DNA from 3 places in the Arthrobacter sp. FW306-07-I genome. Region 1 is predicted to be linked to each of the others. Evidence: riboswitches for the same ligand, from Rfam matches in the RefSeq annotation. Region 1 holds a riboswitch; each other region holds the start of a gene.
What was found. A riboswitch is a leader RNA that binds a small molecule or an ion and turns the genes downstream of it on or off. The one in region 1 is predicted to bind cyclic di-AMP.
Positions count from the first base shown of each region.

Region 2: another riboswitch for cyclic di-AMP. It lies ahead of LFT46_RS03110 (hypothetical protein); the one in region 1 lies ahead of LFT46_RS11150 (C40 family peptidase).
Region 3: another riboswitch for cyclic di-AMP. It lies ahead of LFT46_RS04090 (M23 family metallopeptidase); the one in region 1 lies ahead of LFT46_RS11150 (C40 family peptidase).

Region 1 is NZ_CP084550.1:2,416,292-2,421,287, forward strand. It holds gene LFT46_RS11130 (glucose 1-dehydrogenase) at 1-663, shown strand, start outside; gene LFT46_RS11135 (DUF1810 domain-containing protein) at 701-1,144, opposite strand; gene LFT46_RS11140 (DNA alkylation repair protein) at 1,166-1,696, opposite strand; gene LFT46_RS11145 (TraR/DksA family transcriptional regulator) at 1,693-2,052, opposite strand; cyclic di-AMP (ydaO/yuaA leader) riboswitch at 2,343-2,513, shown strand; gene LFT46_RS11150 (C40 family peptidase) at 2,517-3,356, shown strand; gene LFT46_RS11155 (protein adenylyltransferase SelO) at 3,466-4,935, opposite strand; gene LFT46_RS11160 (ribonuclease Z) at 4,939-4,996, opposite strand, start outside.
Region 2 is NZ_CP084550.1:635,115-640,110, reverse strand. It holds gene LFT46_RS03120 (ArnT family glycosyltransferase) at 1-12, shown strand, start outside; gene LFT46_RS03115 (ArnT family glycosyltransferase) at 37-2,214, shown strand; cyclic di-AMP (ydaO/yuaA leader) riboswitch at 2,297-2,457, shown strand; gene LFT46_RS03110 (hypothetical protein) at 2,463-3,221, shown strand; gene LFT46_RS03105 (glyoxalase superfamily protein) at 3,399-3,815, opposite strand; gene upp (uracil phosphoribosyltransferase) at 3,860-4,495, opposite strand; gene LFT46_RS03095 (phosphatase PAP2 family protein) at 4,508-4,996, opposite strand, start outside.
Region 3 is NZ_CP084550.1:865,082-870,077, reverse strand. It holds gene LFT46_RS04105 (HNH endonuclease) at 1-54, opposite strand, end outside; gene LFT46_RS04100 (NlpC/P60 family protein) at 319-1,092, opposite strand; gene LFT46_RS04095 (C40 family peptidase) at 1,255-1,878, opposite strand; cyclic di-AMP (ydaO/yuaA leader) riboswitch at 2,003-2,180, opposite strand; gene LFT46_RS04090 (M23 family metallopeptidase) at 2,309-3,130, opposite strand; cyclic di-AMP (ydaO/yuaA leader) riboswitch at 3,141-3,352, opposite strand; gene LFT46_RS04085 (metal-dependent transcriptional regulator) at 3,493-4,194, opposite strand; gene serC (phosphoserine transaminase) at 4,536-4,996, shown strand, end outside.

The DNA of each region.
Region 1 (4,996 bases):
GACGTCGTCCTTTCCTACCTGCCCCAGGAAGAGGAGGATGCCTCCCGCATCGCCGGGATCATCGAGGCCGCGGGCCGCAAGGCCGTCAAGGTGCCGGGCGACCTCAAGGATTCCGCCACATGCCGGGAAGTCGTTGATACGGCGGTTGCCGTGCTGGGCGGGGTGGACATCCTGGTCAACAACGCCGGGAAGCAGGTGGCCCAGGAGGACCTGCAGGACATCACCGACGAGCAGTTCGACCACACCCTCAAGACCAACGTGTATGCGATGTTCTGGTTGACCAAGGCCGCCGTCCCGCACATGCCGGCCGGCTCAACCATCATCAACACCACCTCCATCCAGGCGTACAACCCGTCCCCCACCCTGGTGGACTACGCCACCACCAAGGCCAGCATCAACAACTTCACCAAGGGACTGGCACAGCAGCTGGCACCCAAGGGAATCCGGGTGAATGCCGTGGCCCCGGGTCCCATCTGGACGCCATTGCAGGTCAGCAGCGGCCAGCCCAAGGAGCAGCTGCCGGAATTCGGCCAGTCGACTCCCCTGGGCCGGGCAGGACAGCCCGCGGAGCTGGCACCCGCCTACGTCTTCCTGGCTTCACCCGAGTCCAGCTACGTGGTAGGGGAAACACTGAACGTCAACGGCGGCAGCCCCACGCCCTAGCCGGTTCCCCGGGCCTGGCTGATCCGCCAACCCGGCGTCAGCCAGCGGCCTGGCCAGCCAGGATCTCATCGGTGGCAGGGTCAGGCTCGCCGTCGAAGAACTGGGCCAGGACAGTCTTGAACACTGTTTCTCCGGGTGCCGCCCGGAGAAACAGTGTCATGGACGACCGCAGCTTCCTGGCATCGATGCCGCCGAAGATGTCCTCCGCGGACTGGTCTGCATGGTTGGCCAGGACCAGGGCGCACTCCAGGAGCCGCGGCCCCAGTACCTCATGATCCAGGTAGGCACGGGCCTCTGCGAGTGAGGAGATGGCGTATTTGCGGGACATTGCGCTCTGCCCCAACCCGGAAATCTGCGGGAAGACGAACCACATCCAGTGGCCGGACTTCCTGCCGACCTGCAGCTCCCCCAGCGCCTGGTCATAGGTGCCGCCGCTGTTTTGCGCGGCAACAAAACGGTCAAGGTCAAAGTGCTCATTCATGCGGATCTCCCGGTTTCGAGGTCAAAGGGTCAAATCTTTTTCAAGGGCGGCTGCCGCCGCCTGAAGCTGCGGGTCGGGGTCGTCCCGCCACCGAGCCAGGACCGCGTTGGCCCGCTGCCGCTCGCGCTCCCCGAGGCCGGACAGCAGCGGCACCAGGACGTCGCCCAGGAGGGGCTGGATCAGGTCTGCAGCCTGGGCAGAACGAAGGAAGCCTTCCAGCCGGGTCAGGTCCGAGTGCCTGAGCAGCCGCACCCGTGACTGCAGCAGCACCACGGCCGCCAACCGGCGCTCAAACACGGGGCGGGAGCCGGGCCGGGGCTGTCCCCACAGGGTGGACGCAAGCATCACCGTGGTGTCGTGGTCCAGGTTCTTGAATTTGCGCAGGGCATCGCGCACCGTGCCGCGCACCGCTCCGATGGAGGAACCGTAAGAGTCCAGCACCCAGCCAAGCCGGTTCCCGACGTCGTCCGCCCGGTACCAGGCGCCCTCGTTCTGGAGGGTCCGGTCAACGAACTCCGCCGCCGCGGACACCACATCCGCAGGGCCAGTCATCGTCCCCGACCGGACGAGGCGTGGCGGATACAAAACGGTGTCCAGGGGCGCGCTTCCAGCCTGCCCTCCGCAATGGGCTCCCCGCACACGGCGCAGGCTCCATAGGTCCCCGCTGCCAGGCGGGCCAGCGCCGCGTCAATCTGGTCCAGGCCGGCCGAGCTCTGCTTCAGGAGCGCCGAAGCCTGCGAGAGCTCAAACGCGATCGTGGCCCCTTCGGGATCGTGCTCGTCATCGACATTGGAGTCCTGCCGGGCCGAATTCGCTGCCTGGATGTCAGCCCGCAGCGCCGGCAGCAACTCCAGGCGCCGCGCCCGCTCCTCTTCGAGCAGTACCCGGAACCGGTCGAAATCTGGCATACAAACAGCCTAGCGGTCGGATCGCGGAGCGCCTGAATGGAAACGGCCAGTGCGATGGAGCCGCGGCAAACATCCCGTGTCCGTGTCCGGGCCGTTACCTATCCTGCAAGCCCGGCTATTAGCCGAGGTCGACACCGGTAACAGCCGTAACGTCCAAACGTTTGCGGAATTCGAGAGGGGAACCTCGTATGTTATCCAAATGTGACAATGCCACCGCATGTGGGTTATGGTCTTCAGGTGTCCCTCTCAGACGGGACATTCCCATCAGTATGCCGAGCCCTGCCACTGATCATGGGATACAACCGCTCCAGCTGGCAGGGACGGGGGAACCAAGTTTCCGCGGCCACTTGTGGCCTTGGGGTTAAGTCGATAGCGCCTCCGTCCATTACGGGGTTGCTTCCGGCCGGGTATCTCCAGCCCGAACCCGACAGCTCACCCCGCAGGCATGGGAGAGGCGATCAACCGTGTCAAAAAATTCCACCACTGCCCGTCACCGCGCAACTCCGGCCCGCTCCATTGTTCTCGAGGGCCTCGCCGTGACAGCCAAGTCCCAGGCCCGCTCGCTGGGCCGCCCCGCGCTCGCAGTTGCTGCAGCGTCCGGCATTGCCTTCGGCGTCGGCGCCCCGGCCCACGCCGGTGTCACCGGCCCTGACACCACGGAAAAGACCAACGTGCAGGCGTACTCCGCACCTGTTGCGGCCCCGGCAGCGGCAGCAGGCAGCGTCCACACCGTAGTTTCCGGCGATACCCTGGGTGCCATTGCGTCTGCTAATGGCGTCAGCCTGAACAGCGTCCTGTCCGCCAACGGACTGGGCCTGTCCTCGATCATCTACCCGGGCGACCAGATCCAGATCCCCGCCGCCGGCTACACCGCGGCACCGGCACCGGCTCCGGCCCCTGCAGCAGCACCCGTGCAGACCGCAGCCGCCGCTCCGGCCAACACCGGCATGAACATGTCCTACGCCTCGGCCACCCCCGTGTCCGCCCCCACCGGCAGCGGCACCGGCGCTGCCATCCTGGCAAACGCCTACGGCCAGCTGGGCATCAAGCAGGACTGCACTGCCATGGTTGAGAAGGCGCTGCGCTCGGTGGGCAAGTCCGTTGGCGATCTTGCCCCCACCCAGTTCTTCCAGTACGGCACCGTGGTCGGCGCTCCTGCGCCCGGCGACCTGATCATCACCTCCGGCCACGTTGGCGTTTACGCCGGCAACGGCCAGGTTGTCAGCGGTGGCGTGAACGGCTACGACACCCAGGTGCACTCCATCAGCTGGCTCGGCGGCTACTCAGCGGTCCGCGTCGCCTAGTCTTCGCATCACCGCAGGCGCCCAACAGCGCAGGCATTAGACAGGAGGGCGGCAGCCGGTCATCCGGCTGCCGCCCTCCTGTCGCATCCGCCGCCTGCCCCCGCAGCCGTCAGGTCCCGCAGAAGGTCATATAGTTGCCGAAGTCCTCGGGGGCGCCTTCGGCGTAGCGTTCCAGCCCGGGCCGCTCGGTGAAGGGGTCACTGACTGCCTCCAAAAGCTGCTGCAAGGGTGACAGGTCTCCGGCCGTGGCAGCGGCCAATGCCTCCTCCACGAGGTGGTTCCTGGGAATGTACGCCGGGTTGACGTTGTCCATCAGCTCCGCGTCCGGTTCGAGTGCCTGCCACCGCTCCGCCCAGGAATCAAACGCAGCCAGATCAAGAACCATGCCGCGCACCGGACGAAGGTCGCCACGGGCGGCCTTGCCCAGGTTACGGAAGAAGAGGGTGTAGTCCACGGGACCGTCCTTCAGGATGGCAAGGGCGCCGTCCACCAAAGCGGACGTGGTTTCCTCGTCACTTCCCCCGCGGCTGCCAAGGCCGAGCTTGGCATTCATGCCACCGGTCCACGCCCTGCTGTAGTGGCCCCGGAAGCCGCCGAGCACCTCCACTGCGGGCGCAACCGCCTGCTCCTGGGCTTCATGGATGAGCGGCAGCATCGCCTCGGCGAGCCGGGCAAGGTTCCATTCAGCAAGAACCGGCTGGTTCGCGTAGGCGTAGCGGCCGCTGACGTCGATGGAACTGTAAACGGCTGCGGGATTGAACGCGTCCATGAACGCGCACGGGCCGTAGTCGATGGTCTCCCCTGAAATGGTCATGTTGTCCGTATTCATGACCCCGTGCACGAATCCCACCAGCATCCAGCGGGCCACCAATTCCGCCTGGGCCGAGACGACCGAGGCGAACAGCTCAAGGTAGGGGTTGTCGGCGTCGGCGGCGTGCGGGTAATGCCTGCTGATGGCGTGGTCCGCCAACCGCTTCAGGAGATCCATGTTTTCGGTGGCACGCGCGTACTGGAAGCTGCCCACGCGCAGGTGGCTGCTTGCCACCCGGGCCAGGACGGCGCCCGGCAGCATGTCGTCGCGCCGGACTTGGCGGCCTGTTGCCACGACTGCGAGCGAACGGGTGGTGGGGATGTGCAGGGCGTACATCCCCTCGCTGACGAGGTACTCGCGCAGCATAGGCCCGACGACGGCACGGCCGTCCCCGGCGCGGGCGAAAGGCGTGCGCCCCGAGCCTTTGAGGTGGAGGTCAAGGAGCCGTCCGTTGCGGTCCGTGACCTCACCCAGCAGGAGGGCCCGTCCGTCCCCGAGCAGGGGTGAGTATCCTCCGAACTGGTGGCCTGCATACGCCTGCGCAACGGGCGTGGCGCCAGGCGGAACATGGTTTCCCGCCAGCAGCCGTACACCTTCGGGGCTGCGCAGGTACTCCGGGTCCAGTCCCAGCTCCCGTGCCAGCTCCTCGTTCAGGACAAGGAGCCCTGGGTTGGGGGCTTCCTCGGCCTGCCAGGGAACAGCGAGTTCTGACAGTTCACGTGCGAAGCGGCCATCAAGGGCCACTGTGGATTCAGCTGCTGCCGTCATGGTTTAAACCCTATCGCCGTCGTTATGGCCCGCCGCTTCCCGCTCCGGTTGCCGCCGCGGG
Region 2 (4,996 bases), 1.8 Mb from region 1:
CTCACCAAGTAGGACACGATGGCCAGCCAGCAAAGCATGCCTGTAACCACCGCAGCCCGCCCCCGGAGGAATCCACTGGGGCGGGAGCGATTCACCCTCCGGGGCCGGCCGGGCACGCGGGACCATGCGGCCTTCCGCGGAGACCGTGCGGCCTTCCACCGGAGGCTGGAACTGGCAGCTGTACTGGCTGGCACGGCCGTGCTGTACCTGTGGAACCTCGGTGCGTCGGGCTGGGCCAACGCGTTCTATTCCGCCGCAGCCCAGGCCGGATCGCAGGACTGGGCAGCCTGGTTCTTCGGCTCCTCCGATGCCGCGAATGCCATCACCGTGGACAAGCTGCCGGCCTCCCTGTGGATCATGGGGCTGTCCGTCCGGATCTTTGGCCTGAGCTCGTGGAGCATCCTGGTTCCCCAGGCCTTGATGGGGGTCGGCTCGGTGTGGCTGGTCTATCTGGCCGTGCGGCGGGCCGCAACGCCGGCCACCGGTGATGTCCGGCTTGCGCACCGGGCAGGGCTGCTGGCAGCGGCGGTCCTTGCCCTCACCCCGGTTGCCACCCTGATGTTCCGGTTCAACAACCCGGACGCCCTGCTGGTGCTGCTGATGACAGCAGCCGCGTACGGGTTCCTCCGCGCGGTCCAGGAGGACCGGCCTCGGTGGCTCCTGCTGGCCGGGGTATTCCTGGGCTTTGGGTTTCTCGCCAAGCAGCTTCTGGTCCTGCTGGTGGTTCCGGGGTTCGCCCTCGCCTACATGGTGGCAGCTCCGGGCGGCACCCGGCGGCGGTTGATCCGTCTGGCAGCCGCGGGAGCAGCGATGGTGGTTTCTGCCGGCTGGTGGCTGCTGGCCGTCGAGCTGACGCCGGCGAACATGCGGCCCTACATTGGCGGATCCCAGAACAACTCCATCCTGGATCTGACGTTGGGCTACAACGGCCTGGGCCGGCTCACGGGCGACGAAACGGGCAGTGTGGGCGGTGGCAACGGCTGGGGCGTTCCGGGCCTGTTCCGGATGTTCAACAGCGAGTTCGGCGGCCAGATCGCATGGCTGCTGCCGTCCGCACTCATCCTTGCGGCGGGGCTGCTGTGGGTGGGGCGGCGGGCACCGCGAACAGATGTTGTCCGCGCTTCCGTCATCATCTGGGGCTCGTGGGTCCTGGTAACGGGCCTGGTGTTCAGCTTCATGGCCGGCATCATCCACCCCTACTACGCGGTGGCACTGGCACCGGGAATCGCCGGAATGGCAGGCCTGGGCAGCGTTCTCCTGTGGCAGCGCCGCAGGCAAACTGCTGCCCGCATCTTCCTCGCTTCAGCAGTGGCCGTGGCATCGCTTACGGCCTTCTACCTGCTGGGAACCACGTCCGCCTACGGCCCTTGGCTGCGCTGGCTGGTGCTCGGCGGAGGTTTGGCAGCCGCAGCAGGCATTGGGCTGGGCAAGTTCCTGCGCTTGGCTTCCATGCAGCGGACGACGGCGGCCCTTGCCATCGCTGCGTCGCTCGCCGGTCCGCTGGCCTACTCCGTCACCACCGCGGCTACGGCACACAGCGGGGCGATCGTCAGTGCGGGGCCAGCCTCGGGCTTAGGCGCCGGCGGCCGCGGACCGGGAGGCTTCAGTTCGACCGGCCGGAGCCCTTCGGGCCGGGGCGCCGGACAGGGCGTCACGGGCCAAGGTCCCACGGGGCAGGGCTTCCAGCAGCAGGGTTCCCAGCAGCAGGCCGCCCCGGCCGGAACAAACCCTGACGGCGCTAACTTCGGGGGCAGGCCCGGCGGCGGACTCGGTGGCCTCCTCGGCGCACCTACTCCATCAGCGGATCTTGTGGCCGCGCTCAAAGACGGTGCAACCAATTACACCTGGGCAGCAGCGGTAGTGGGCTCCAACAATGCCGCCGGGTACCAGCTCGCCACGGAACTGCCGGTGATGGACGTGGGCGGCTTCAACGGCACCGACCCCTCCCCCACCCTGGCGCAGTTCCAAGACCTCGTCGCGCAGGGAAAAATCCACTACTTCATTGCCGGCGGGCTATGCCGTCCAGCTCCGGTTCGGATGCCGCCGGCCGGATCGCCGAGTGGGTTTCGCAGAACTTCAGTGCGCAGAGCATCGGCGGCACCACTATCTACCTCCTGGCAGGGTAACAACACGGCCTGGTGTCCTGAACGTAACGATTCGACCGCACGCCAGAAGCAAGCCGGCGCGCTGGAGGCCGTGACTTCCGTTACCTAAATGTGACTTTGCTTCGCTTTTCCTGTACCGTCGATTGGGTGCGGCTCCCGTTCGGGCCGCATATCCCGGGTTGACGCCAAGCTCTGCCGCTTCCCCGGATTCCGATTGAGCAACGGCAGAGGCGGGGGACCCACCGTCCCGGGCGATGAACGCCCTTGGGGTTAAGCACGTACGTGATCTTTCCGTGCGGCCGGATGCCCTCATCCGAACCCGACAGCTAACTCCGCAGGTGTGAGAGGCGATCAATCATGTCCAAAAACACGGCAGAAGCATGCCTGCATGCCAAGGGTAAACATCTGGCACAGCAGGAACCGGCCAAGAAACCAGCAAAGAAGACCAGCCTGGGCGTGCGTGCCGGGATCCTTGCAGCATCCTGCGCGGTGCTCGTGGGGGTAGGCGCGGCAGGCCAGGCAACCAGCAGCATGACCCCGGTGTCATCCACCGAATCAAACTCTTCCACGGCAGCGGCCGATGCCCAAATGAGCATCGAGAAGAGCGAAATCCGCTCCAACCCGGCAGTGTCCGTTCCGGCGGCAATCAGCGTAGCCCCCCAGGCAGCGGAACCAGCCCCCGCGCCTGCACCGGCGGCCCCCGCAGCGGAAGCCCCGGCACCTGCCGCGGCTCCGGCACCCGCCCCGGCACCTGCCCCGGCTCCGGCACCCGCTCCTGCACCTGCGCCGGCACCCGTCGTCGCGGTGAATGATCCCGCCGGTGCCCAGGCTTATGCTGCCGGCCAGCTGGCAACCTTTGGCTGGGGACCTGACCAGATGCAGTGCCTGCAGACGCTGTGGACCAAGGAGTCCGACTGGACCACCACGGCCACGAATCCCAGCAGCGGCGCCTACGGCATCGTCCAGTCCCTGCCTGCAGAGAAGATGGCCAGCGCCGGCGCTGACTACCTGACCAACTACCGCACGCAGATCAACTGGGGCCTGGATTACATCAAGAAGAGCTACCAGTCTCCGTGCGGTGCGCTGAACTTCCACCTGGCGCACAACTGGTACTAGGCACCTCTCCCTGGCATAGCGCCGCAAAGGGAAACCTTCAGCTGAACCTCCCGGCTCCAAGGACAGCCGACGGCGTCTCCCGCCACCCGCCGTCGTACGCCTTGGCCACGGGGTAACGCCGGGGATTCCAGCGACAGACCGCGGGCCGCATCATCACGATGCGGCCCGCGGTCTGTTTTAAGCGTTGCTGGGCGTACTGCCGGCCTGAGCTGCATCCTGCCCGGCATTCCGCCAAGGGATGTACTGGACGGCCCACTTATTGCCGTCCGGGTCGGCGAAGTAAACGAAGTGGCCCCAAGGCAGCACTTCGATGTCACTGACGTCCACACCATTGTTCTTCAGGTGGTCATGCGCCTTTTGGATGTCGTCGACCACCATCTGGAGGGTGGTTCCCGTGCCGGGAGGGGCGTCCAAAAGCCCCTCGCCCATGCAGATGGAGCAGGCAGAGCCGAGCGGCGTCAGCTGTACGAAGCGCACGTGGTCCGACGGCCGCTCGTCGTAGTCCGCGTTGAAGCCCACCTTGTTGACATAGAAGTCCTTGGCGCGGTCAACGTCGGATACAGGGACAAAGACAAGTTCGAGTTTCCAGTCCATCCGCACAGGCTAGCGGCGGCACACCGATTGAAAAAGGGTAAAAACTACCCTGCGATGCCGTAGAGCCGGTCGCCGGCGTCGCCCAGGCCGGGAACGATGTAGGACTTCTCGTTGAGCTTCTCGTCGATGGAGGCCAGGACGATGTGCACGTTCGCGCCCGAGAGTTCCTCTTCCAGCCGTGCCAGGCCTTCAGGGGCAGCCAGCAGGCAGATGCAGGTGACGTCGGAAGCGCCCCGCTTGAACAGGAACTTGATGGCCTCACGCAGGGTGCCGCCGGTGGCCAGCATGGGGTCCAGCACGAAGACCTGGCGGCCCGTCAGGTCCTCCGGAAGGCGCTCGGCATAGGTGATGATGTCCAGCGTTTCCTCGTCCCGGGCCATACCCAGGAAGCCCACCTCGGCCGTGGGGACCAGCTTGGTCATGCCCTCCAGCATTCCCAGGCCGGCACGCAGAATGGGAACCACCAGCGGTGTGGGCTTGGTGAATGCCGTGCCGATGGTGGTGCTGACTGGCGTCTGGATGGTGACGGGCTCCGTGCGGACCTCCCGCGTGGCTTCGTAAGCCAGCAGGGTCACCAGCTCTTCCGTCAGCTGGCGGAATACCGGCGACGGCGTGTTCTTGTCCCGCAGGACGGTGAGCTTGTGGGCGACCAGGGGGTGGTCAACAACGAGAGTGCGCATCCCCCAAAACTATCATCCGGCGGTGTCCTTGCCTCGGCTGCCGGACGCGCCCTGCTTGCCGGCATCGCCGCCGTCGTGCACGGATTCGAGGACGACGTCCCGCACCACGGGACGATCGAACGTGGGGGCCGGACCCGCATGCTGCTTGCGCCTCAACAGGTGGAACAACCGATGCGCCAGGATCACGATGGCCACCCAGGCCAGCCCCAGCGTCCAGCCGGCCATGACGTCGGTCAACCAGTGGTGGCCCAGGAATACCCTGCTCAGCCCCATGGCAATGATGAAAATCACGCCGGCCGTGATTGCCGTGACCCTGACCCAGAGTTGGTGGAACTGCAGGCAAAGAACGTACAGGAGGACACTGATGACCACGGTGGTGTTGAGGGTATGGCCGCTGGGGAACGACGGCGAATCCTCGTAAGGCGGGACTGCATCGGCGTGGTCCGGCCGGGTCCTGCCCACAAGTTTCTTGCCGAACGTGGTGGCGAGGATGGAGACGGT
Region 3 (4,996 bases), 1.6 Mb from region 1:
GAAAGTAATGACCGCCAGCGGTTCATATCCAGCATTCAGAACGAGAGTGCGCATGCACTTACCTCTTCACGGCCGCACCCGTCAGGGGCACGAGGGCCGGCTGCCCTCGGCATGTCCGGGCTATGGATCGACATCACAAGAGTAAACAGAGAAGTGCAAAATCAGGTAATCGCCGCCCGGATTCCCTGCGGGGAACGTTCCCCAGCAGGGCAGGCATCAGTCCCCTGCGGGGAACTTCTTAAACGCCAAGGACCCCCGCTGCGAGGGCGGGGGTCCTTGGACAAGCACTGCCTGTTGCCAGTGCCGGACATGCGGTGCTTACCTGACGTGGATGAAAACCGGCCCGGAGCCCACGTTTGCGCTGAAGACCACGGTGTCGTTGCCGTTGAAGCCGCCATGCACGGCCATGCCGTTTCCGGCGTAAACAGCGATGTGTGCCATTCCTCCGCCACCATCGGCGTAGTAGATCAGGTCGCCGGGCTGTGCCTGGGAAGCAGGCACCGTGTCCCCCAGGGACAGGTAGCCGGCGGGCCAGTCGTGGAAGTGGATGCCGACGGCGGCCAGGGCGTTGGTCACCAGCATGGTGCAGTCCTGGTGGACGCCAAGCTGGGCGTAGGCGGCGGAGAGGATTGCAGCACCCTTGCCGCTGGCAGAAGCCTGGGCTGCGGGAGCGGCCGGGGCAGCGGCGGTGGCGACCTTGGCGGTGACCTTGGGAGCGGCAACGGGCTGGGCGGCGGGAGCAGGGGCAGCTTCCTCCACCTGAACCTGGGGCTCGGGCTCGACGACGGGGGCCGGCGTGGTGGTCACAGCTGGCTTCTCGAAGCTGATCGCAATGGTGGAAGCGGCGGAAATCGGGGCGTCGACGGCGGATTCAACTTCCAGCGCGGAGGCGGGAGCAGAGTCGCGCTTGACGTTGGCATCGGCGGCGTTGGCCGCAATGCCGCTGGTCAGGACCAGGCCGGAAGCGGCGGCGATGACCGCAGCCTGGCGGCCCATGCCCCCGGCGTTGTCGCTGACAGCCTTGGCAATGACAGCGATCGAGTTGGTCTTGGTGACCTCGGCGCGGTGCCGTGCGGTAGCACGAGTCGTCATCAGTTCTCTCTTTCGTTTTCCTTGCAACCGCAGGTAGGCAGGCAAAGTGTGTTGGACGCGCCGGCATCTTGGGGGTACGCCGGCGCGTCCCGAACGGGGATGTGGTTTCTAGCGAAGAAGCTTTGGGCAAAGAAATAGCCCTTGGAGCACGGAGCCCAAGAACTATTTGTTGAGGTGGTAGTACGACGAGGTACCGGTGGCTGCAGGCGAGTGGAGCAGCGTGCCCTGTGAGGGGTTGAGTGCGCTGATCATCATGCCGTTGCCGACGTAGATGCCAACGTGGGCGCCACCGTTCTGGACAACCAGGTCACCCGGCTGCGGCGCGGAGGTGGGGGTCATGATGCTCCACGCGTTGGTGCGGGGAATGCTGATGCCTGCCTGGGCGTAAACCCACTGCACGAACCCGGAGCAGTCCCAGCCGGTGACGGGGCTGGTGCCGCCCCACACGTACGAGTGGCCGATGCCGGTGTAGGCAATGGCTGCGATGCCCGAGGTCGCCGCCGAGGAGACGGTCTGGGCGGTCTTGGCGGCCGGCGCGGCGTCCTGGCCGGCAGCAGCAGCAGCGTTGGCCGTGTCGGTGGACTGGGTACGCACCGGCTGCACCTTGGGAGCAGCGGCGGTTTTGACCACGGGACGTTCAAAGGAAACCGTGGCGGTGGGGGCAGCGGTGACGGCGAGGGCCGTTTGGGCCGAACCGGACTCAGTGGAAGCTGAGACACCGGCAGTGGTATCAGCAGCAGTGGCCGGCAGGCCCATGCTCAGGATCAGGCCCGAGGCGGCTGCCACAACGGCAGCCTGGCGGCCTACGGTCCCGGCATTTGCACTCACGGCCTTGGAAACGGCATCCAAGGGGTTGGTGCGAACCGTTTGCGCACGGTGGCGCGCAGAATTATGGCGTGAAGACACGAAGGTAGCCTCTCCCAATGCCTGCGAGGTGAGCTGTCGGATTCGGATGGGAGTCACCCGGCCACGCTGCTTCCTGGGAAGCTTGTGACTTAACCCCAAGGCCTTCTGGATGAAGGCCGAAATTGGTTCCCCCGCCCCTGCCAGACGATGAAATGCGAACGGACCTTGAGCGGTGGCAGAGTTAGGCAATCCACTCAAGAGCGTCAACTTCGGAAAAGTTGACGCGAGTTAGACGGTACAGCAGTTTTGTTTCAATGTCACATTCAGGTCACGGCTAGTCACGGCGATCTGAGAGTGCGCAATCATTCGGTTACAACCAGCCCATGGGATCGACCACTTCGCCATTGACCTGGACTTCGAAGTGCAGGTGGCAGCCGGTGGACGCACCAGTGGTGCCGCTCAGCGCCACCACGTCCCCGCGGGAGACGGTCTGGCCCACCTTCACATTGAAGGACGACAGGTGGTTGTACGTGGTTTCCAGCCCGTTCCCGTGGTCGATGACCACTCGGTTTCCGCCGCCGAACTGATGCCAGCCCGCGAAGGTCACGGTACCCGTGGCGGCCGCCAGGACGGATGTCCCACACTGCGCCACGAAGTCCTGGCCCCGGTGGAAGTCGCCCGAGCCTCCAGTAATCGGGCTGACCCGATAACCGAAGGGGGAAGCGGTGGCAAGGGATGCCAGCGGTGCAGCCAGGGTGCCGGCTGACGCGGCACGCGTCACGGAGCCGGCCGACTGGGCACTCAGCAGTTGCTTTAGCTTCCCGTCCGGGTCCGCCTGGGTCACCACGGCGGACCGGCTGAAGTCGATCTGGGCACCGATGTCGGCCGAGATCTCGGGCTGCGGCGTGACTGAGGAGGCTGCAAGCGGGGCGCTGCCGGCGGCATCAGTGGCCATAACGGGACTTGTGGCGGGCACGGTCACGGTCAGCACCAGGCCGGTGGCTGCCAGGGCAATGCCGGCCTTCTGGCCGATGCCGCTGGCAGCGGCAAACTCCGTCATCTGGCGGAACGGACCCCGGCGGCGGCGGGCGTCGCGATGGAGGTCGCGGGGGCGCTCCGCTGCGACAACTTCGACAACCCGCGGCGCCGAAGGGGGGCCGGCAGCACGGCGGCGTCCCCGGGGGGTGTGCATGGTCAAGAAGGGTTCCTCTCTGGAAAAGCCTGCGGAGTTAGCTGTCGGATTCGGGTCAGAGAGATCAAAGACCCGGCCCGCCAAGGGCAAGCTTCTGCGCAGGGGTATTCCCGGAAGAATCCTTCACTGGAGAGGCTTGCTGCTGACGGACTTCACCCCAAGGCAGTCCCCCGCTGCCGCTTGTGGTTCCCCCGCCTCTGCCAGTAACGACTCGTGCACCCGATCCGCTGGCAGAGCTCGGCTCCGGATCAGGTAACGCTTAAGTTTCAAACGACTGGTTCTACTATAGGGGCTTAAGACCCTAGGTAACAATTCCGTTATCTTTGGCTGGAAGGGCAGGTCCGGGGTATGGAAGTTTCGCTTCAGCCCTGCTTGACGGCCACAAAGACGTGTGCGGCAACCTCCGGCGGAAGCTCCAGCGCTCCTTCAATCCCGGCCACCCGCACCGAGATGTAGTCGCCCACGCGCTCCAGGGCCACTGCAGCGCCGGGCCGGATTCCGCCTTCGTCCAACTGCGACAGCAGCTCCGGCTCCACCTGGATCGGCTCCGCGAGGCGGCTGATGGTCACGCCGGAAGCAGGCACGTAGCTCTTCATCGCCTCCACCAGGCTGATGGCGCCGTCACCGAAGCCGGGGGCCGGCCGGCCGCCCAGCGCGGCAAGGCCCGGGATGGGGTTGCCGTACGGGGATTCGGTGGGGTGGTCCAGCATCTCGTAGATGCGGCGCTCCACCCGCTCACTCATCACATGTTCCCAGCGGCAGGCTTCATCGTGGACGTAGGCCCAGTCCAGCCCGATGACGTCCGCCAGCAGGCGTTCGGCCAGCCGGTGCTTGCGCATCACCTCCGTGGCGCGCTTGCGCCCGGTGTCAGTGAGCTCCAAATGCCTGTCACCAGAGACAACAACGAGCCCATCGCGCTCCATCCTGCCGATGGTCTGGGAGACGGTGGGGCCGGAGTGGCGCAAGCGCTCGGCAATACGGGCCCGGAGGGCGACGATGTTTTCTTCCTCAAGCTCCAGGATGGTCCTGAGGTACATCTCCGTAGTGTCGATCAGATCCGTCATCCAGCTCAGCTCCTCGAGCGCAGTACCTTGCGTTGTCCCACCGTATCGCCTCTTCCCGCGAGGTAGTCCGGGGGAAAGCTTAGCCTATTTTGACTTTGTCCGAATAGCCGCGGCCCCAGGGGGAGCCGCAACAGGTGCACGCGGAAGGGTTGCACACGCGGGACACTTGCACGCCCGCCGCGTTGTCTCAGTGTCTGGACTTTGCCGCTGCCGGTTGCCGCCCAGCGCCGCTGTTCAGGCAGAATGGAAAAGGCCTATGGCACAGCCGCCGCCCGGCTGCCGGCCACCACAACCCGCCCGTGCGGACCAAAGCGTTCGTCCCCGCCGAAATTGGAGCACCTGTGAGCGACACCAGCATCACGATTCCCGCCGACCTCCTGCCCAAGGACGGACGGTTCGGTGCCGGTCCGTCAAAGGTCCGGCAGGAACAGATCGATGCCCTCGCCGCAGCGTCCAAAACCATCCTCGGCACCTCTCACCGCCAAGCCCCGGTCAAGAACTTGGTGGGGTCCGTCCGTGAAGGGCTGAGCCAGTTCTTCCGCGCCCCGGAAGGCTACGAGGTTGTCCTTGGCGTTGGCGGCTCCACTGCTTTCTGGGATATCGCGAGCTTCGGCCTGGTGGAGAAGAAGGCCCAGCACCTCTCCTTTGGCGAGTTCGGGTCCAAGTTCGCTGCGGCCACCAACAAGGCACCTTTCCTGGAAGCCTCCTCGATCATCAAGTCCGAGCCCGGCACCCGACCAATGGCACAGGCCGAGGCCGGGGTGGACGTTTATGCCTGGCCTCAGAATGAGACCTCCACCGG